Linked DNA regions of Peribacillus simplex NBRC 15720 = DSM 1321. Each later gene encodes a partner of the first gene's protein in a complex. Links are inferred from orthologs where the notes say so. Each region holds a gene or a part of one and is shown in the gene's direction. Other genes may lie near its edges.

Region 1 (11,005 bases):
AGGTTAGGGATAGATCTTGGGTATATAAAAAATATATCTAAAAGCATTCTAAATGAGTTGATGATTTTGACGCAGTCGGGATTTTTACAAAAGTACGCAGGTGGCCCTTTAAGACCCCATGAAAGGGATATCCGTAGAGCAGCACTCATCCGGGAACGCTTGAATTTCACGGAACATTCCTCCTCATAGAGGTCATTGACCTCTTTAGGGAGTATTAAATTTCATGTAATAGATATGGAGCAAGAAGAAGCTTCTGCCATTACTTAGAGAATTGCCAGCAACTTTATTCAAAACGAAAATTCTTAAGGAGGAATTCCCTATGATGTTTGGTCGTTTTACTGAAAGAGCCCAGAAAGTATTAGCATTAGCCCAAGAAGAGGCAATCCGTTTAGGTCATAATAATATTGGTACGGAACATATTTTACTGGGCCTGGTCCGAGAAGGTGATGGTATTGCAGCCAAAGCGTTATATGCTCTTGGATTGGGCCCGGAAAAGATTCAGAAAGAAGTGGAAAATTTAATCGGCCGTGGACAGGATACGGCTCAAACGATACATTATACCCCAAGAGCCAAGAAAGTGATTGAGCTTTCCATGGATGAGGCAAGAAAATTAGGTCACTCATATGTTGGGACAGAGCATGTTCTTCTAGGTCTTATACGAGAAGGGGAAGGTGTAGCTGCCCGCGTATTGAATAATCTGGGAGTAAGTTTAAATAAAGCTCGACAACAAGTATTACAACTCTTGGGCAGCAATGAATCAGGTGGTCATCAAGGTTCAGCCGCTTCAAATGCAAGCACGCCGACACTGGATGGCCTAGCCCGTGATTTAACGGCGATTGCCAGGGAAGGAAGCTTGGATCCCGTTATCGGAAGAGGTAAGGAAATACAGCGTGTCATTGAGGTATTAAGCCGTCGTACGAAAAATAACCCCGTATTAATCGGTGAACCTGGGGTAGGTAAAACAGCCATTGCTGAAGGGCTTGCCCAACAGATTATCAATAATGAGGTACCTGAAATTTTACGTGATAAACGCGTAATGACACTTGATATGGGTACTGTAGTGGCTGGTACTAAATACCGTGGTGAATTTGAGGACCGATTGAAGAAAGTTATGGATGAAATACGTCAGGCGGGTAATATCATCTTATTCATCGATGAATTGCATACATTGATTGGTGCAGGTGGTGCAGAAGGTGCCATTGATGCCTCCAATATCCTTAAACCATCATTGGCACGTGGTGAATTACAATGTATCGGTGCTACAACTTTAGATGAGTACCGTAAGTATATTGAAAAGGATGCTGCGCTTGAACGTCGTTTCCAGCCAATCCAAGTCGATGAGCCGACTATTTTGGAATCCATCCAAATTCTCAAGGGGTTGCGTGACCGTTATGAGGCACATCACCGCGTATCGATTACTGACGAAGCGATTGATGCCGCAGTCAAATTATCAGACCGTTATATTTCCGATCGCTTTTTACCGGATAAAGCGATTGACTTGATTGATGAAGCTGGTTCCAAGGTTAGGCTGCGCTCATACACAACGCCACCTAACTTAAAGGAACTTGAAGTGAAGTTAGATGATGTTCGTAAGGAAAAGGATGCTTCCGTTCAGAGCCAGGAATTTGAAAAAGCTGCTTCGCTTCGCGATACAGAACAACGCTTAAGAGAACAATTGGAAGAAACGAAAAAAACTTGGAAAGAAAAACAAGGGCAGGAGAACAGTGAAGTGACTGTGGATGACATTGCACACGTCGTATCCAGCTGGACGGGAGTGCCAGTCACTAAATTGGCGCAAACAGAGTCAGACAAACTGCTTAATATGGAGTCAATCCTCCATGATCGTGTTATTGGGCAGGAAGAGGCCGTCATTGCGGTTTCTAAAGCAGTACGACGTGCAAGGGCAGGTTTGAAAGATCCTAAACGTCCAATTGGTTCATTCATCTTCTTGGGACCTACAGGGGTCGGTAAAACCGAGCTGGCCCGTGCTTTAGCCGAATCCATTTTTGGTGATGAAGATGCCATGATCCGCATCGATATGTCCGAATATATGGAGAAACATTCGACTTCACGTCTTGTTGGATCCCCTCCAGGATATGTTGGATACGAAGAAGGCGGTCAGTTAACGGAAAAAGTGCGGAGGAAACCATACTCGGTCGTTCTGCTTGATGAAATAGAAAAGGCGCATCCGGATGTCTTCAATATTCTTCTTCAAGTATTGGAAGACGGAAGACTGACAGATTCCAAGGGGCGTACTGTTGATTTCAGGAATACCATTCTGATTATGACATCGAATGTAGGGGCGTCGGCCTTGAAAACTGATAAGTATGTCGGCTTTAACATCCAGGATACTGGCCAGGACTATAAAAATATGAAAGGGAAAGTGATGGAAGAACTCAAACGTGCATTCCGTCCGGAATTCCTGAATCGTATTGATGAAACTATCGTGTTCCACTCATTAGAGAAGGATCATTTGAAACAAATCGTTACATTAATGTCAAATCAGCTTACTACCCGTTTGAAAGAACAGGAGATTTACTTGGAGCTGACAGATGCGGCTAGAGAAAAAATTGCTACGGAAGGTTTTGATCCGGAATATGGGGCACGACCAATCCGCAGGGCGCTTCAGAAGCATGTAGAAGATTATCTATCCGAAGAGTTACTTAAGGGCAACGTGAAAAAAGGGCAAACGGTCGTAATGGATGTCGTGAATAATGAGTTTGCAATCCGACAAGGCGAGCCTGTTAATGTAAGTGAATAACCTGATCCTAAACTTCGAGGTACACGCAGATTCTTTTGCAGTGTACCTCTGTTTTTTATCCATAGGTAGATATGAGTATAAATGGGACAAGTAGGGTGAATATTTTTTTAAAAAACTTAGCCTTAAGAAGGTTTAAATAAAACAGAGATATAATATCCTTAATATAGATATTTTTTCCAAAGGAAGAGGAGTAATTTATGGCTGTAAAGAAGAAAACGAAATTTATGTGTCAGTCTTGTGGTTATGAGTCCGCGAAATGGATGGGGAAATGTCCAGGATGCGGTGAATGGAACAAAATGGTCGAGGAAACCGAAATCGTTAAACCAGCTAGAAAAGGCGCTTTTACCCATTCAGAGGTTAGAGGTTCCGGGGAACGGGAGAAGGCAGCACCCATAACGACTATTCAATCAGAAAAAGAACCACGGATTAAGACGGATTTAATGGAATTGAATCGTGCTCTTGGGGGCGGGATCGTACAGGGATCCCTTGTATTGATTGGTGGGGACCCGGGTATCGGTAAGTCCACCCTGCTTTTACAGGTATCATCCCAATTGGCGCATAAACAGAAAAAAGTGCTTTATATATCAGGTGAAGAATCAGTCAAGCAGACCAAATTGAGAGCGGACCGGCTTGGGACCATGTCGGAAAATCTATTCGTTTATGCTGAAACCGATATGGACTACATCCAACAGGCAATTACAGATGTAAAACCGGATTTGGTCATTATTGACTCCATTCAAACGGTATACCATTCAGAGGTTACATCTGCCCCAGGAAGCGTTTCACAAGTGAGGGAATGCACAGCCTCACTCATGCGCATTGCTAAAACGAACGGGATCGCGATTTTTATCGTCGGACACGTTACAAAGGAAGGGGCCATTGCGGGGCCACGGCTGCTTGAGCACATGGTTGACACCGTATTATATTTTGAAGGAGAAAGACACCATACATATCGAATTATACGTGCGGTCAAAAATCGCTTTGGTTCGACGAATGAGATGGGTATTTTTGAGATGAAAGAACATGGATTGGAAGAGGTCGCGAATCCATCGGAAATTTTCCTTGAAGAACGGTCGCAAGGAGCTTCGGGCTCCACAGTCGTCGCATCCATGGAGGGCACAAGGCCAGTGCTTGTAGAAATTCAAGCATTGATTTCACCTACGAGTTTTGGCAATCCAAGACGAATGGCCACGGGAATTGACCACAATCGAGTTTCGCTTTTAATGGCTGTTCTGGAAAAGAGAGTTGGATTGCTGCTCCAAAACCAAGATGCGTATTTAAAGGTTGCTGGTGGCGTCAAGCTGGATGAACCGGCAATTGACCTCGCTGTTGCAATAAGCATTGCATCAAGCTTCCGTGATAAACCAACAAACCCTACCGATTGCATCATTGGTGAAGTGGGGCTGACTGGGGAAGTAAGAAGGGTTTCACGAATTGAACAAAGGGTGCAGGAAGCAGCGAAGTTAGGGTTTGAGCGGGTTATAATACCGGCTAATAATATAGGAGGATGGACCGCGCCGAAAGGTATTAAGATCGTTGGTGTTTCATCGGTTTCGGAGGCTCTTAAACAAACGTTAGGGGGTTAAGTATGACAGATAAAAAAGGGTATGAGAAAACAAAATTGGAAATTCTGCAAATTGTAGCTCCGGGTACCCCGCTTCGGGAGGGTATTGAAAATGTCCTGAGGGCAAATACAGGTGGTTTGATAGTCGTCGGATATAACGAGAAGGTGCGAACGATCGTAGATGGCGGCTTCGAAATCAACTGCAACTGTACCCCAAGCACATTATATGAATTGGCGAAGATGGACGGGGCCATCATTTTAAATGAAACTGCCGATAAGATCATTTTCGCAAATGCCCAATTAGTGCCGGATAATAGTACACCTTCCACTGAAACGGGAATGCGTCATAGGACAGCGGAACGTGTGGCAAGGGAGACCAAGTCGTTGGTCGTCGCAATTTCACAACGCCGGAATGTCATCACTTTATATCAAGGCAATTTCCGGTATGCCCTTAAAGATATAGGAGTCATACTTGCTAAGGCTAATTTAGCCATCCAGACCTTGGAAAAATACAAGGTGGTCCTGCAGCAGAGCATATCGGTTTTAGGAGCGCTCGAGTTTGAGGAAATTGTGACCTACGCCGACCTTTTGCAGGTATTTCACCGTTATGTAATGGTGCTCAGAATCAAGGCGGAGCTATTAACGTACCTTAATGAGCTTGGGACGGAAGGAAGATTGATCCGTTTGCAAATGAATGAAATCCTGGCAGATATTGAAACGGAAGGGAAATGGCTTATCAAGGATTATACCTCCAGTAATGATGAAAATCCTGAGGAAATCATTTTTAGGCTTCAAGAGTTGGCCATGCAGGAAAAACTGGATGAAAGCATTCTTCTAAAGGTGCTGGGCTATCATGGATACATACATCTTGATGAGTCAGTACATCCCCGTGGTTACCGTATTCTTCATAAAATCCCACGCTTGCCGGGTTTGATCATCGAAAATTTAGTGAAACAGTTCGGAAGCTTTAGTGAAGTCAATAAAGCAACGGTTGAAAACCTTGACGATGTGGAGGGTATAGGCGAAGTCCGGGCCAATAAAATCAAAGAAGGACTCCGCATTTTAAAAAATCAACTGGTCACAAATAGAAGGATGTAAAGTGCAGCTGACCTTCAAAATTTTCCTGAATTATCCTGAAATTGATTGGTGTTTATTTTTGACACTCAAAACTCAGGGTGCTAGGCTAATATTACGAAAAAGAGAAGAATTCATATTTGTAAATCCACTAATTCCTTAAGTGAATTTAACGTATATAATGAAAACGAATTTTCGAAGGTTTCATTTTATTTTATTGGTCAATAATGAGTAGAGGGAGGTGAAAGGGATGTTAAAACGCATTATACAAGCATGCTTCTTAATAGTCGGCGGAACACTTGGTATGTTACTTATTCCAGAATTATTAATTGTTTTACATGCAGACGATATTGCTTTAATAAACAATCCTTATGTAAGTGTACTGTTGGGTGCCATTATCTTTTATCTTATTACTTTTTGGGCAGTAGATCATGTGATCTATTTTATGAAGTGGCTGGAGGAACAGCTTGTAAAGATACCAAGTACGGATATAATCTTTGGCAGCGTCGGTCTTTTAGTGGGACTGCTTGCGGCGTTCTTGGTTGGCTCCGCCTTTAGTGCCATCAAGGTTCCTATTTTAAATACAGTGGTTCCTATCATCCTTACGCTTTTATTTGGTTATCTTGGTTTCCAGGTGGGCTTTAAAAAACGTGATGAACTATTGAATTTATTCACGAAAAGCAATAAGAAAAAAAATACTGACGGTGAAGCAAGCGAAGAGGATGAAGAGGGGTATAGCAAGCGGTTGAAGATTCTCGATACAAGCGTCATCATTGACGGTAGAATTGCGGATATCTGTCAGACAGGCTTTCTCGAGGGTACAATAGTCATTCCTCAATTCGTATTAAACGAACTGCAGCACATTGCCGATTCATCTGATGCATTGAAAAGGAATCGTGGGAGACGTGGTTTGGATATCTTGAATCGGATTCAAAAAGACCTTCCGATTAAAGTGGAGATGTACGAAGGGGATTTTGAAGACATTCAGGAAGTGGACAGTAAACTGGTGAAGCTTGCCAAAATATCGGGCGGAATGGTCGTTACCAATGATTTCAATTTAAACAAAGTATGCGAGTTTCAAAATGTGGCGGTCCTTAATATCAATGACCTGGCCAATGCCGTTAAACCTGTTGTACTTCCTGGGGAAGAGATGAATGTTCAGGTCATCAAGGACGGGAAAGAGCAGAACCAGGGCATCGCTTATTTAGACGATGGCACGATGATCGTTGTCGAGGGTGGCCGTGACCATATCGGGAAACGCATCGATGTACTTGTCACAAGTGTATTGCAAACATCTGCAGGCCGAATGATATTCGCTAAACCGAAACTATTAGAAAAAGCATTATAAAGAAGAGTAGGAGAAACCGTTATGTTTTATGAAGTAGTGATACCTGCGGCTGGACAAGGCAAAAGAATGAAGGCGGGCAAGAATAAACTTTTTATTGAACTATCGGGCATCCCGATTATTGTTTATACACTGCGTGTCTTCGAAGAAGATCCTGACTGTCGGGGGATTATCCTTTCGATAAACCCGGCAGAAAAGGATTATTTTAGTCAATTGATAGCAGCATATGGACTTAAAAAGGTCAAGAAACTGGTCATGGGTGGCAAGGAGCGCCAACAAAGCGTTCATAATGGACTGCAACATGCAGGAGAAGAAATCATTCTGGTCCACGACGGTGCCCGCCCTTTTATCAATCTTGGGCAAATCAGTGAATTGACTACTGCCGCCTCCCTTCATGGAGGTGCCGTAATTGCAGTGCCCGTTAAGGATACGATTAAAAAAGCGGCAAATAAAAAGGTAGTGGAAACTGTGGAACGATCAAGCTTGTGGGCGGTACAAACTCCACAAGCTTTTCGTGTATCCATATTAAAAAGGGCATATGAACAGGCAGAAGCGGAAGCGTTTTTAGGGACGGATGATGCAAGTTTGCTAGAGCGGATCAATGAACAGGTAGTTATTATTGAGGGCAATTATGATAATATTAAAATTACGACTCAGGAAGACCTATATTTTGCAGAAGCGATTTTACATAAACAACATGGAAAACGATGATTGGGGAGAATGATATGTTTAGAATAGGACAAGGATATGACGTTCATCAGCTTGTGGAGGGCAGACCTTTGATTATTGGCGGGATTACGATTCCGTATGAGAAAGGTTTGCTAGGGCATTCGGATGCGGATGTCCTTCTGCATACTGTTGCTGATGCCTGCTTGGGGGCAATTGGTGCAGGGGATATCGGTAAGCATTTTCCGGATACCGATCCTGAATTTAAAGATGCTGATTCGGCAAAACTGCTGCAGTATATTTGGGCGATTGTAAAAAAAGAAGGATATTCCCTAGGCAATGCGGACTGTACAATCATTGCACAAAGCCCGAAAATGGCACCGTATATTGAGGAAATGCGAGGCAGGATTGCTGAACTTTTAGATGAGTCGATAGACAGAATTAATGTAAAGGCGACCACTACCGAGAAACTTGGATTTACAGGCAGGAGCGAAGGAATCGCGGCACAGGCTGTGGTCTTATTGGTTAAATCAAACTAAATTCGTTTTTAGAGTGGATGCCTTTATCCCAATGTATTTAAATGATAATATATACAATAGAATAGAACGACTGGGAGGTCTATATATATCATGAGCAGCGATATTCGAGTTCGCTATGCACCGAGTCCGACTGGACATTTACATATTGGTAATGCACGGACTGCTTTATTTAATTATTTATACGCACGAAATAAAGGCGGGAAATTCATCATCCGTATTGAAGATACCGACCAAAAGAGAAATATTGAAGGCGGAGAAGAAAGTCAGCTTAAATATTTGAAATGGCTTGGTATGGATTGGGATGAAGGTGTTGATGTTGGCGGTGAATACGGGCCATATCGTCAATCCGAAAGGAACGACCTTTATCAGGAATTGTATCAAGAGCTTTTAGATAAGGGTTTGGCATATAAATGCTATTGTACGGAAGAAGAGCTTGAAGCTGAACGTGAAGGACAGGTCGAGCGTAATGAAACGCCAAAATATTCAGGGAAGTGCAAGCATTTAACTGAAGAAGAGCAAGCGAAACTAGTGGCTGAAGGAAGAAAGCCTAGCATTCGTTTTGCCGTTCCAGCTGGGAAGGTCCTTACTTTCAAAGATATGGTTAAGGACGACGTTTCGTTTGAAACAGATGGCTTTGGTGATTTTGTCATCGTTAAAAAAGATGGCATTCCAACCTATAACTTTGCAGTGGCCGTCGATGATCACTTGATGAAGATTTCCCATGTCCTTCGCGGTGATGATCATATCTCCAATACTCCAAAACAATTGATGATTTATGAAGCTTTCGGCTGGGAACCGCCGGTATTCGGACATATGACGCTGATTGTAAACGAAAGCAGGAAGAAACTGAGTAAACGTGATGAGTCGATCATTCAATTCATTGAGCAATATGAAGAGCTTGGTTATGTACCTGAAGCTTTATTCAATTTCATTACATTACTAGGATGGTCTCCGGTCGGGGAAGAAGAGATTTTCACGAAGGAAGAATTCATTAATCTATTCGATGCTGATCGGTTGTCTAAATCACCTGCACTTTTCGATAAACAAAAGCTTACATGGATGAATAACCAATATGTGAAGCAATTGGACGGAAATCGTGCAGTGGAATTGTCAATGCCTCACTTAATTAAAGCCGGGAAGGTTTCAGCGACACTGACTGCCGAAGAAGAAGAGTGGGTACATGGGCTAGTTTCCCTTTTTCAAGAGCAGATGAGCTATGGAGCGGAAATAGTTGAGCTATCTGAACTATTTTTCAAGGATGAGGTCGTGTTCGAGGAAGAAGCTAAGGAAGTACTGGCTGAAGAACAGGTACCGGAAGTCATGAAAGCTTTCCTTCAGGAGATCGAAGGGCTTGAAGAATTTAACGCGGATGAAATCAAGAAATCGATTAAAGCCGTACAAAAAAGCACAGGTCATAAAGGGAAAAAATTATTTATGCCGATAAGGGCGGCCGTCACGGGTCAAACACATGGTCCTGACTTGCCTAAGGCGATTTCATTACTGGGCAAAGAAAAAATTAAACAGCGTATTCAGAGTATTTTATATTAACAATTTGTCGAAAATGTAATATAGTATTTAATAATCTTACAAAAGAACGCGTAGATGGGGAGAAGTAAGTAAACGAAGCTTTTTAGAGAGAACCATAACCTGCTGAAAGTGGTTCAAGCCTCTCGTTTTCTGAAATGCACCCTTGAGTCCTTTGCTGAACTAACCTATAGTAGGCACAGGCGGAATGTCCTCCGTTACAGGGATTAAAGTTGGGGATGGAAAAACAGGAAAAAGCTTTACCTGATTCTTACATTCCAAACAGAGTGGAACCGCGCTTTAAGCGTCTCTGTCTATTTGGACAGAGACGCTTTTTTATATGCTTTAAAAGCTTCAAAAGGGGATGTTGGAAAAGGACGGAACATAGGGGGAATCATTTTGTTAAAGATGTTTAAAGAGGATATCGAAGTGGTTTTTGATCAAGATCCTGCTGCGCGCAGCTATTTGGAAGTCATATTGACGTACGCGGGTTTACATGCAATTTGGAGTCATAGGATGGCTCACGCACTATTTAAGAAGAAATTCTTTTTCCTGGCAAGAAGTATATCTCAAATCAGTCGGTTTTTTACCGGAATTGAAATTCATCCAGGGGCTACCATTGGCCGTCGTTTCTTCATTGACCATGGAATGGGGATCGTCATTGGCGAAACTTGTGAGATTGGCGACAATGTATCTGTCTTTCAAGGTGTAACCCTTGGGGGGACAGGAAAGGAAAAGGGAAAACGACATCCTACGATAAAGGATAATGTGTTGATTGCTACAGGAGCAAAAGTGCTGGGTTCCATCACTGTTGGGGAAAACTCAAAAATCGGTGCAGGATCGGTCGTTTTAAAGGAAGTGCCGCCTAATTCTACAGTGGTGGGCATTCCAGGCAAAGTGGTCATTCAAGATGGCATCAAAATCAAAAAAGACCTAAATCATTCAGATCTTCCTGATCCAATCGCTGATCGCTTTAAGGAATTGGATAGTGAAATCAGGGCCTTAAGAGCGAAGTTGGCTGAGCAGAAGCAGGAAGAAAGGAGTCTATAATATGGCGATTAAAATATATAACACAGCTACAAGAAAAAAGGAAACCTTCGTCCCGATTGAAGAGGGAAAGGTGAAGATGTACGTATGCGGACCAACTGTCTATAATTACATTCATATTGGTAATGCAAGACCAGCAATCGTATTCGATGCAGTTCGTAGGTATTTGGATTACCGTGGTTATGATGTGCAATTCGTTTCGAACTTTACGGATGTGGATGATAAGCTGATTCGTGCGGCAAAAGAATTGGGGGAAGATGTCCCTACCATATCAGAGCGTTTCATCAAGGCTTATTTTGAAGACGTGTCAGCATTGGGTTGCAAAAAAGCGGATGCTCACCCAACCGTAATGGAGAACATGGATGCAATCATTGAATTCATCTCGGCATTAATTGAGAAAGGATTCGCTTATGAATCTGAAGGGGATGTGTATTACCGCACTCGTAAGTTTGAGGGGTATGGAAAACTTTCACATCAGTCCATCG
Region 2 (10,813 bases), 1.2 Mb from region 1 along the record:
TTCATCAGCGTCCATTCCAATGGCCCTTGTGGAAGAAATGGAAGCAGGAAGAATCAAGGACAATGACTTAATCATCATGGTCGGTTTTGGTGGTGGCCTTACATGGGGAGCGATCGCTCTTAGGTGGGGTAAATAAAAGAAGAAGCAAAACGTAAGAGCTTTAAAAATAGGAAGGAGCGATTTTTAATGACTAATCGCCGTGTAGTTGTAACAGGTATTGGAGCAATCTCTCCAGTTGGTAATGATGCAGAAACTGGATGGAAGAATATAATTGAGGGGAAATCGGGGATAGGGCCTTTAACTCGTTTAAATGCTGAAGAATTCCCCGTTAAAGTTGCTGCTGAAATCAAGGATTTTGATATAGAGACATATATAAATCGTAAAGAAGCACGCAAAATGGATCGTTTTACCCATTATGCAATTGCAGCATCCGTTATGGCATATAATGATAGCAAGCTGGAAATAACCGATGAAAATGCTGCACGTGTCGGGGTCTGGATCGGTTCGGGTATCGGCGGGCTGGAGACACTTGAAACACAGCATGAAAACTTTTTAAATAGAGGATATAAACGGGTGAGCCCATTTTTCGTTCCAATGATGATTCCGGACATGGCAGCTGGCCAGGTTTCTATCTTACTGGGTGCAAAAGGAATCAATTCATGTACGGTGACAGCCTGTGCAACAGGAACAAATTCAATTGGTGACGCGTTTAAAGCCATTCAACGGGGCGATGCCGATGTCATGATCACAGGTGGGGCCGAAGCGCCAATCACAAAAATGTCGGTTGCAGGCTTCTGTGCAAATACTGCTTTATCGACCAACCCTGATCCACAAACCGCTAGCCGTCCTTTTGATCTTAATCGTGATGGTTTCGTAATAGGGGAAGGAGCTGGAATTATCGTTCTGGAAGATCTTGAACATGCATTGAATAGAGGAGCCAAGATTTATGCTGAAATAGCTGGTTATGGCTCAACTGGAGATGCCTTCCATATTACAGCTCCGGCACCAGGTGGAGAAGGCGGGGCAAGAGCGATGAAAATCGCAATTGAGGATGCAGGTTTGAATCCGGAAGACATCCAATATGTGAATGCCCACGGAACGAGTACACCATACAATGACAAATACGAAACGATGGCAGTCAAAGAAGTCTTTGGCGACCATGCTAATAAACTTGCAATAAGTTCCACTAAATCAATGACAGGCCATATGTTAGGGGCAGCAGGAGGTGTGGAAGCAATATTCACGATTCAGGCAATCAGGGACAGCATTTTGCCTCCAACCATCAATATTGAAACACCTGACCCTGAGTGTGATTTGGACTATGTTCCGAATCAAGCAAGGAAGGGCGAAATCAATGCAGCCATCAGCAATTCACTTGGATTCGGTGGACATAACGCAACTATTCTTTTCAAGAAATATCAATAAGTTTTAAAGGAAGGGCAGATCTTTTGGGATCTGCTCTTTTTATATTGAAGGGAAAATGAACATGCAAAGGATAGAATATGTGTCAACCGCCCTCTTTAAATCATACGATAGTCAATAGAAGCGGAGGTGTATGGGAAATGGGAGTCATTTCAACCAATGAATGGATGAAGAAGGATTTTAACCGCCCGGTCCAGATGCTGGAAAGACTTAAAAGTACATTCAACAACCTTGGTGCGGACATGATTTATCATCATTTATTGAAGCATGGCATGTATTCGCCGAATCAAAAAACAAAACTCATTTTGGAAGACTTAAAAGAAAATAATATATGGGAAAAAACACAAAGCTTGTTTACAGCTTATAAGAAGCTATGGGGAGGTCCTGATGTTCCCATATATATTTTTCCGCTCATGTCTTCAGGTATATGGAATAAAAAAGTTGAAACGAAGTCAGGGTTGGCATTTAAAGATAAACTATTCCTTTTTTACGGCAAGGGGATAGCCGAAAAGGAAATGGAGGCCCTATTGATTCATGAATATCATCATGTTTGCCGTCTGCATCATTTGAAAAAGGACCAAAAAGAATTCACTCTCCTGGATACGATGATCATGGAGGGACTGGCGGAAAGAACGGTGGGAAAATATTTAGGAGCAAAATTTTTAGCGAAATGGACTAAGTTATATCAGGAAGATAAACTACGAGAATTTTGGAGTAAGCATTTAGAGGAAAATCACATGATAAAACGTACAGATCCTCTTCATGATGTACTTCTGCTTGGGACGAAAGGATATCCATATATGCTTGGATACTGTAGTGGCTATTATCTGGTGAAAAATTCTGAAAAACTCTCTGTGAAAAAATCATTCACTATTCAATCTGAAGAATTCTTATCAAAAAAGAGTTAAAATATACGTTCTTTTTTTCTTAATCTGTTTTCTAGAATAGGAATAAATTGTATGGTTCCTGCCTATACTGATTGACAAACAGAAATTTGTTTAAGTGAGGGATGAATGATGCTATATCTTCATGATGTATGGGTTAACTGGTTTGAAGGAGAAGAAAACGGCTATAATATTTGTCATTTTCATGAATGGAGGAAGGATGATGGGATTGAACTACTAGATCAAGTTCCTTTGTTGAAAGTGTCATCAACATTGTTCCACTACATAGAAAACGACTTGTCAGAATTACCTAAGCCTTTGCTGAATGATGTGTATCAAAAAGCATATGCAAGGAAAAATCATGAACGAATTCAGCTTGACTATTGTTTTATCGTGACTGATGGAAATGGAATTTTAGCTGTTGATACGATAGGTTATCATATTCCGATTAGGAAAAGCAGAATAATTCCCCGGCAGGAACAAATTGTTTATGACATGATAGAAAACCATGATGAGATGGATTACACCTTTACTGAAAAACCTACATCTGAGAAAGAATATCATATTTTGTCGCCGTCTCCCTTATTCATGAACGGTTTGACAAGAAAAGAAAGACAGCTTAAGCAATTGCTATTCATGGCCATGGACCAATTATTCACGGCGAAAAACACTGCTGAAATCCGCTATTGGTATACAGAATGGGCCCCTGAGAAATATGAAAGTATTCAAGAAATGGATTTTCAGATAGCTTGGCTTGAGTTATATGAAGAAATGAAGGAAGGCTGGTCAGAGAAGCACCTTCAACTTTGTGAAAACCTTGTGAAGGGGCAGCCTTTTTTTGAAAAGCTTTGGCAAGTGGAGGCTGGCGATAGCCCATCAATATTATGAACAAAAAAAGACGATCCGTTGAGGATCGTCTTTTTTTTATCTCTTTCTGCCAAGTCCCATGCCATTATACATTTTTCTGATCATTTTATTGGCTTCAATGTTCGCCTTTTCTGCCCCGCGGTCCAGAATTTCATCCAATTCAGGAGAATCGATCAATTCATTATAGCGTTCCTGGATTGGTAGGATTTCTCCAAGAACCACCTCAGCCAAATCACTTTTAAAGTCACCATAACCTTTGCCTTCATACATCTCTTCAATTTCTGAATAGGATTTTCCACTGAAGATGGAGTATATGGACATCAGGTTGGAAACACCCGCTTTGTTTTCCTTATCGTAACGGACAATTCCTTCCGAATCGGTAACTGCGCTCTTGATGTTTTTTTCGATTTGCTTCGGATCATCTAATAGGGCAATTGTTGCCTTTTTATTAGGATCAGATTTGCTCATTTTCTTGGTTGGTTCTTGAAGGGACATAATACGTGCCCCTTCTGTAGGGAGGCTGATTTCCGGGATTTTAAATATATCATTATGCTTTTTATTGAACCGTTCAGCCAAATCGCGTGTCAATTCAAGATGCTGTCTTTGATCTTCCCCGACAGGAACCACATCTGTACTATAAAGGAGAATATCGGCAGCCATCAACGGCGGGTAAGTAAGCAGTGCTGCGGATACCCCTTCTTTGCCAGCGGATTTGTCCTTAAATTGCGTCATTCTCTCAAGTTCACCAATATAGGAGATACTTTGTAAAATCCAGCCCGCCTGTGCATGCGCTGGTACTTCTGATTGAATGAAGATGGTATTCTTTTCAGGATCCAGACCAATGGCCAAATATAAAGCGGCCAATGTTTTGATGTTTTTCCTTAACTTTATGCGATCTTGTGGAACTGTAATTGCATGCTGGTCAACAATACAAAAGAAACAGTCATATTCATTTTGTAAGTTAACGAATTGTTTCATGGCTCCGATGTAATTTCCTAAAGTAACGGAACCGGATGGCTGAATGCCGGAGAAAATCCTTTTCAACTGCTAGTCACTCCTCTAATTGCGTTTATTGATAAATGGATATTCGCTCTTCATTATTGTAAGGATAAATAGAAAATGAATCCACTTTCATTGAAAGAAATGTGCGGTGCTCCCATGATAGGGAAACGCTCATTTAAATCTTGTGGAGGGCCGTTTTGTCCTGTATCGATGCCATTCTGAGAATACGAAATGTCCACTATACTGTATTTTAGCATTTATTCATATTAAATGTATAATCGAAACGGCAATCAAGCAAATAGAACGGATTTTCCGTTTCTTTTTTTTGATTATGGAAGAAATGAAGGGTTCAAGGAAAATCAAACCGTTTAACATATTTCACAATGAGCAGACCATTTTAGGGAAGGATACTCACAAGGGAATACAGGATTGTGAACGTATTCTTAAAACTGAAACTTTGTAAGACAAGTTTTTTAATTATTTATAATATATAGGAGTAAAGTTAATTGTTTGTGGTATTAAAGAAAGGGGTTTATTATATTTGTTGAATATTGATGACTGATGGCGAATGAGGTGGAGAAAATGAAACCAAAGTGTAAATGGTTGATGACAGGTATGTGCATATTCCTGATTCAACAGCCAGTTCATGCACAAGGCATGAACGAAACCAGGCAGGTGGCATTAGAAAATAAAGAATTGCCTGTGAGCGTACCGCGTTTTGTTTTTGATTCGGGGTTGAAATTCGACTATCCGGATGCTGTGCGCGGAATATATGTGACCGGACCTGCAGCGGGTGGCAATAAATTGAATGAACTTATTAAGTATGTAGATGAAACCGATTTGAATGCGATGGTCATTGACATTAAGGATGACAGGGGGAACGTTACGTTTAAAACCGAAGATCCCGATTCTCCATATGCTGGGATTGGTAAAGACTACATAAAAAACCCAAGGGCAATGCTGAAAAAATTTGAGGATAAACAGATTTATCCGATTGCAAGGGTAGTCGTCTTTAAAGATTCCCTTCTGGCTAAAGAAAAGCCTGAATTATCATTTTTAGATGGTGAAAAGGTATGGAAGAATGGTCGAGGGGAAGCCTTCGTTAACCCATTCTTAAAAGAAGTGTGGGATTATAATGTCGGTATTGCCATTGAAGCGGCAAAGATGGGTTTTAAAGAAATTCAATTTGACTATGTCCGTTTTCCTGAAGGATTCGAAAATAAAGAAGAAGATTTGAAATATGATGTCGGTGAATATGATGAAGCGAAAGTGAGTCATACAGCCAAAAGGGTTCAGGCAGTGACAGATTTCGTAAGTTATGCGAGGAAACAACTGGAGCCATATGGTGTGGAAGTGTCAGTGGATATTTTTGGATATTCGGCTACATTGCCTGAAGCTCCAGGAATTGGGCAAAACTTCACAAAAATCTCTGAGAATGTCGATGTAATTTCCTCGATGATCTATCCAAGCCACTGGACATCTTATTTTGGTATCGATAAGCCCGATTTGGAGCCTTATAATCTCGTTAAGGAATATGCGAAATTGGAGAACGGGAAGCTGAAGGAATTAAAAACACCACCTACTTCAAGACCATGGCTACAAGATTTTACTGCCTCATATTTAGGAGAGGGGAATTACCAAAGATATGGTAAGGAAGAAGTGGAAGCTCAAATAAAAGCATTGAATGATAATGGTATTGATGAATACTTATTATGGAATGCAGCAAATCGATATACAAAGGGAGTAGACTATACCCCATAAAAAAAAGGATGACCTTGGAAGATCCTTCCGGTCATCCAAATTCTCTCTGAATTACCGCTTTTTATTCCCGCCAACTTGACTCCACCCTGACTGAATTCGTTTCGATTGATCGAAAATATGAGAGTGACGTTTCCCGCCAAACCATTTTTCGCCGATGCCATTCGTCACAACGCCATTCACAGCTGTAATGCCAATAACGCAAGCAGCGACTAAAAAAAAGTCCAAAAAGTAACTAATCATCAAAACCCTCCTAATATTTTCAAGCTATTCAAGTTCCATTGTAGTGGATAAGAAAAAATCTGGAAAGTATAAACTAGCAAATGAGGAGATTAAATTATGAATTGGTATGAAAAACTAAACCAGTATTTCCCTATTGAAGAAATGAAGTCCAAAGAACATATAGAAGTTCTTTTAGAAGATAAGCAGGAAATATATAAGAAGGATGAAGGGCCCGACCATGTTTTATTGTATGTGGAAGGGGAAGAGTTTATATTCGTTGATTACCTTTTTGTATCCAAGAAATCAAGGGGGCAGGGACTAGGAAGGAAATTAATTCAAAAATTGCAAAAAAAGCAGAAAACGATCTTGCTGGAAGTAGAACCAATACAAGAAAATGATGATGATACATTTAAAAGGCTGAAATTTTATAAAAGGGAAGGGTTCCAGCATGCCTCTTCGATTTCCTACAGCAGAAAATCACTTGCGACCAAGGAGAATACGCCTATGGAAATCTTATATTGGCCGGCAAATCCATCTGTTGATGAAGAAGACGTATTTGATTTCATGAAAGAGATTTATTCTGAAATCCATACTTACAAAGATGATGATCTATATGGGAAATCTTATCAAGATGTAGAAGATGTACTAAGCTTGAATGCAGGTCAGGAAACGGATATTTTTAAAGAGATGGAAGTTTGAGAAAAAAGGGCTGGTTGTTCACCAGCCCTTTTTAGTTTGTCGAAAAAAGTACGGTAAAGGACGAAAAATTGTGTGAACGGCCGAAAAAGTGCTCCAGCAGAAAACAACCGGAACATTTTTCAAAGAAAAATTGAGGCAAACTATCTTTTCTTAGAATTTGTCGATAAAAGGAGCTCCGGAATGGTTTTACCTCGAACCATGTTTTTTAAAAGGAGAACTTGGTTAACCTTCAATTTTCACTTTTTTTATTTGGATGTAACCCCCAATATATTGAAGAAATTTGCGACACTCCTGCCGAATAACTGGCTTGCCGAGACCCGCTAGATGCTTGCGGCAAGGAGGCTTGGCAGACAGTCTGCGGAAAGGGAGCGGATTTCTGAAATCAACTGGATCGTTTTTTTTGACTGTAGCAAACTGTCTTTTTTTATTGTGCATATTTTGCAGGAAAACGAATATCTATAACTTCTTGGATGGTAGATTGCTCCCTTATCGCTGATTTTTTCGAATTACCTTTTTTACTTTTGGAAATATATGTGCTAAAAGAATGGTTTTTCTTGTAAAAGGAGGAATTTGCTTTTTATTAAAGAAAATATATTAACATGATCTTGTTTATTGACAAAGATTGGGGGTAAATAAAAGTAACGAGTTAATTAAAAAATCATGAGGGCCGTATTGAGAGTTAAATGAGAATGGTAGGTAGGTATTTTCAATTAGAAAAAGCGGTTTTAATGTATTACATAAAAAACAGAAATAGCTATAGTACAGGCAAAACTAGAAGTTTAAAAGGATTTTTCCAAATATCAAAAAGGGTATTCATTTTAAATAAATTAGTGTATAATAAAGAAAATGAATTACTTATTTAAAATTATTTCAAATTAGAGTGGTACTTATGAATACTAATAGTAGATTTCCCCTCATAGATCACCGATTCTATATTTAGGGAGTGTGAGTAAACATGGTAACATTATATACATCACCTAGTTGTACTTCATGCAGAAAAGCAAAAGCATGGTTAGAGGAACATGAGATTGGATATAAAGAAAGAAACATTTTTTCAGAACCGTTAACGATTGATGAGATTAAAGAAATTCTTCGAATGACAGAAGATGGAACCGATGAAATCATTTCAACACGGTCAAAAACTTTCCAAAAGTTAAACGTAAATTTAGAGAGCCTGCCTCTTCAAGAATTATATAAATTAATCAAGGAGAATCCAGGTCTGTTAAGACGTCCAATTATCCTTGACGAGAAACGGCTTCAAGTTGGTTATAACGAAGATGAGATAAGACGCTTTTTACCGCGTAAAGTTCGTACCTTCCAGTTACGGGAAGCACAACGTATGGTCAACTAATAAGGTCTTTCAAGCTCTGCCAGGAAATGTGCAGGGCTTTTTCTTTATACATAACCAATTTTCGCTGATTTTTTTAACATAATAACGGGGAACATAACAGGATTCATAGGCGACAGCAGACGTTTCTGAGCCTGCAGCAGGTCCCTTGAACCGGTCATCATTTAAAGAAAAAATAAGAATGAAGCTCATCATGCCATGTATATAATAAGGCATTAACGGCAGTAAGATTAAAATTGAATAAAGCATTATGATAGTTGCATGCGGATGAATTTTTTTATAGAATGAATGGAATATTAGGCAAACAATTGTTTTTTAGATAAGTAATGTTTTTTATTTCCCTTCTTCAAGGTTTTGTCATAAAATGATGTAAAATAGTCTGTTTTAATGACTATCATGATTTACAGTATTCACTTACGGGTAAAGAGCTTTTAAGAGCAATTTTCGCTTGGGGGTTATTATCCCTTCAAAATGAGAAGGAAGGGAGAGGGGAATCATGGAAATCGAACGCATTAATGACGATACAGTTAAATTTTATATTTCCTATATAGATATTGAGGAAAGAGGCTTTGATCGCGAAGAAATTTGGTACAGCCGCGAACGAAGTGAGGAACTTTTTTGGGAAATGATGGATGAAGTGCATCAAGAAGAAGAATTCATGATTGAAGGACCTTTATGGATTCAAGTTCAAGCCCTTGAAAAAGGCTTGGAAGTTTTGGTCACAAAAGCCCAGCTTGCCAAAGATGGTCAGAAACTCGAGCTGCCTCTTTCAGATGATAAGTTAAGGGATTTGAATGTATCAGACAAGATGGATACGCTACTTGATCAACATTTTCATGGTAAAGATGAAGAAAGCGGTATGACATTCGAAGATGGTATGATTGAATTCATCACGATTTTCGAGGATTTTGAAGATGTCATTTCATTAAGCAAGCGTCATGGCTTGGATGACTGGACGACAAAACTTTATGTTTATCAGAATAAATATTATCTTTATATCGAATTTTCCGAGGCGGAGATTGATGAGGAAGAAATCGATAATGTTCTAAGTCTTTTATTGGAATATAGTCAGGAGTCACCTATAACGGTGCACATGCTTGAAGAGTACGGGAAGATAGTTATCGAAAATGATGTATTCACAACGGTCGATAAATATTTCGCATAGACTGTTGAGGCCGATTTCAGTAGAAATCGGCCTTTTCGTCCAAGAATAAATGTTTTTTTTACCTTAGCAGGGAGGTTTTTAAATGTGCCTGTGTTTGTTAATTGGAGGTAGTCTAGGTGAAGAATATAGTTGGCATCGGTCTGCTTATTCTCTTGTTGGTCAGCACTTGGTATTTTCTAATAAATGGCGTCGATGGCGGGCTGATTTTTTATTCTAGCCTTATATTGACCCTTTTCTTGGTGATAATTGGATTCAACATTTTCCTGGAAAATCGAGATCCCATCCAGACCATAACATGGCTTGTTATTTTTGGCGCTTTTCCATTCATCGGTTTCATTTTTTACTTTTTGTTTGGCCGTAATTTTCGGAAAGAAAGGATATTTCGCAAGAAGTACTTTTTGGATAAGCAGAGTTTCGTGAAAATTAGCGGCGAAGCGGAATATAATGAACGAATTAAGGAAATGGGCGAGAACCCTCAGCAGTTAATCACTCTTGCAAATAGGCTGGGGAATAGCCCTATTTCATTTACGACTGAAACTCGGGTTTTAAGGAATGGTGAGGAGACATTTTCCAATATCATCGAAGAATTAAAAAAAGCCAGACATCATATTCATTTAGAATATTATATTGTGAGGGATGACCGCATTGGCGGTCTGCTAAAGGACATCTTGATACAAAAAGTAAAAGAAGGGGTAGAGGTCCGATTTCTCTATGATGCGGTTGGTTCTTGGAAGTTAGCTCGCTCTTATATCGATGAACTGAGGAATGCGGGAGCCGAAATAGTGGCCTTTGGTCCGGTGCATCTCCCTTTATTAAATAATAAATTCAACTTTCGTAACCATCGTAAAATAATTGTGATCGATGGCTCGGTCGGTTTCATCGGCGGCCTTAATATTGGGGATGAATATTTGGGACAAGATCAGAAATTCGGTTCCTGGCGGGATACGCATCTTATCATAAAGGGGGAAGCGGTCAGGACTTTACAGCTCATATTTCTGCAGGATTGGTATTATAGCACCAATAATAGTTTTTTAAGTGATGAATATCTCATGGCTGGCCTGCCGAACCATCACGGACATGGCGGAGTTCAATTGATTGGCGGCGGACCGGATAGTGAGTGGACGATCATTAAAAGCATTTTTTTTAAGATGATCACATCAGCAGAAAAGTCCGTCTGGATTGCCTCCCCGTATTTCGTTCCTGATGACGATATCTTTCAAGCGTTGAAGGTGGCTGCTTTAAGTGGTTTGGATGTCAGGCTGCTCGTCCCGAAGAACCCCGATAAACGTATCGTATTTCATGCTTCGAGAACTTATTTTCCCGAATTGCTTGCTTCCGGAGTTCGTATATTTCAATATAATGAAGGCTTCATGCATAGTAAAATCATCATCGTTGATGACCAACTGGCATCAATTGGGACAACCAATATGGATATGAGAAGCTTTC

What was found.
Region 2: the proteins of clpC (region 1) and mecA are in contact, whole or in part, in a solved structure (PDB 3PXG), measured with the Bacillus subtilis proteins. The link is inferred for Peribacillus simplex NBRC 15720 = DSM 1321 from one-to-one orthologs.

Annotation. Positions count from the first base shown.
Region 1 is NZ_CP017704.1:2,461,943-2,472,947, reverse strand. The notes cover bases 1-3,040. They hold clpC (ATP-dependent protease ATP-binding subunit ClpC), read left to right. Parts: upstream 1-319; coding sequence 320-2,761; downstream 2,762-3,040. Other genes in these bases: radA (DNA repair protein RadA), read left to right, coding at 2,959-3,040; BS1321_RS11770 (protein-arginine kinase McsB), read left to right, coding at 1-189. Outside these bases: more of radA, read left to right, coding at 3,041-4,347; DNA integrity scanning diadenylate cyclase DisA, read left to right, coding at 4,350-5,423; BS1321_RS11750 (PIN/TRAM domain-containing protein), read left to right, coding at 5,650-6,747; ispD (2-C-methyl-D-erythritol 4-phosphate cytidylyltransferase), read left to right, coding at 6,769-7,455; ispF (2-C-methyl-D-erythritol 2,4-cyclodiphosphate synthase), read left to right, coding at 7,470-7,949; gltX (glutamate--tRNA ligase), read left to right, coding at 8,040-9,497; cysE (serine O-acetyltransferase), read left to right, coding at 9,873-10,523; cysS (cysteine--tRNA ligase), read left to right, coding at 10,525-11,005. UniProt on the Bacillus subtilis protein: Competence gene repressor; required for cell growth at high temperature. Negative regulator of comK expression. May interact with MecA to negatively regulate comK.
Region 2 is NZ_CP017704.1:1,296,485-1,307,297, reverse strand. Bases 7,685-10,532 are described here. They hold mecA (adaptor protein MecA), read left to right. Parts: upstream 7,685-8,698; coding sequence 8,699-9,367; downstream 9,368-10,532. Other genes in these bases: cls (cardiolipin synthase), read left to right, coding at 9,484-10,532; spxA (transcriptional regulator SpxA), read left to right, coding at 7,810-8,205. Outside these bases: BS1321_RS06140 (beta-ketoacyl-ACP synthase III), read left to right, coding at 1-136; fabF (beta-ketoacyl-ACP synthase II), read left to right, coding at 187-1,425; BS1321_RS06130 (DUF2268 domain-containing putative Zn-dependent protease), read left to right, coding at 1,563-2,330; BS1321_RS06125 (YjbA family protein), read left to right, coding at 2,439-3,194; trpS (tryptophan--tRNA ligase), read right to left, coding at 3,231-4,217; BS1321_RS06115 (putative glycoside hydrolase), read left to right, coding at 4,758-5,936; BS1321_RS06110 (hypothetical protein), read right to left, coding at 5,988-6,176; BS1321_RS06105 (GNAT family N-acetyltransferase), read left to right, coding at 6,273-6,854; more of cls, read left to right, coding at 10,533-10,813. UniProt on the Bacillus subtilis protein: Enables the recognition and targeting of unfolded and aggregated proteins to the ClpC protease or to other proteins involved in proteolysis. Acts negatively in the development of competence by binding ComK and recruiting it to the ClpCP protease.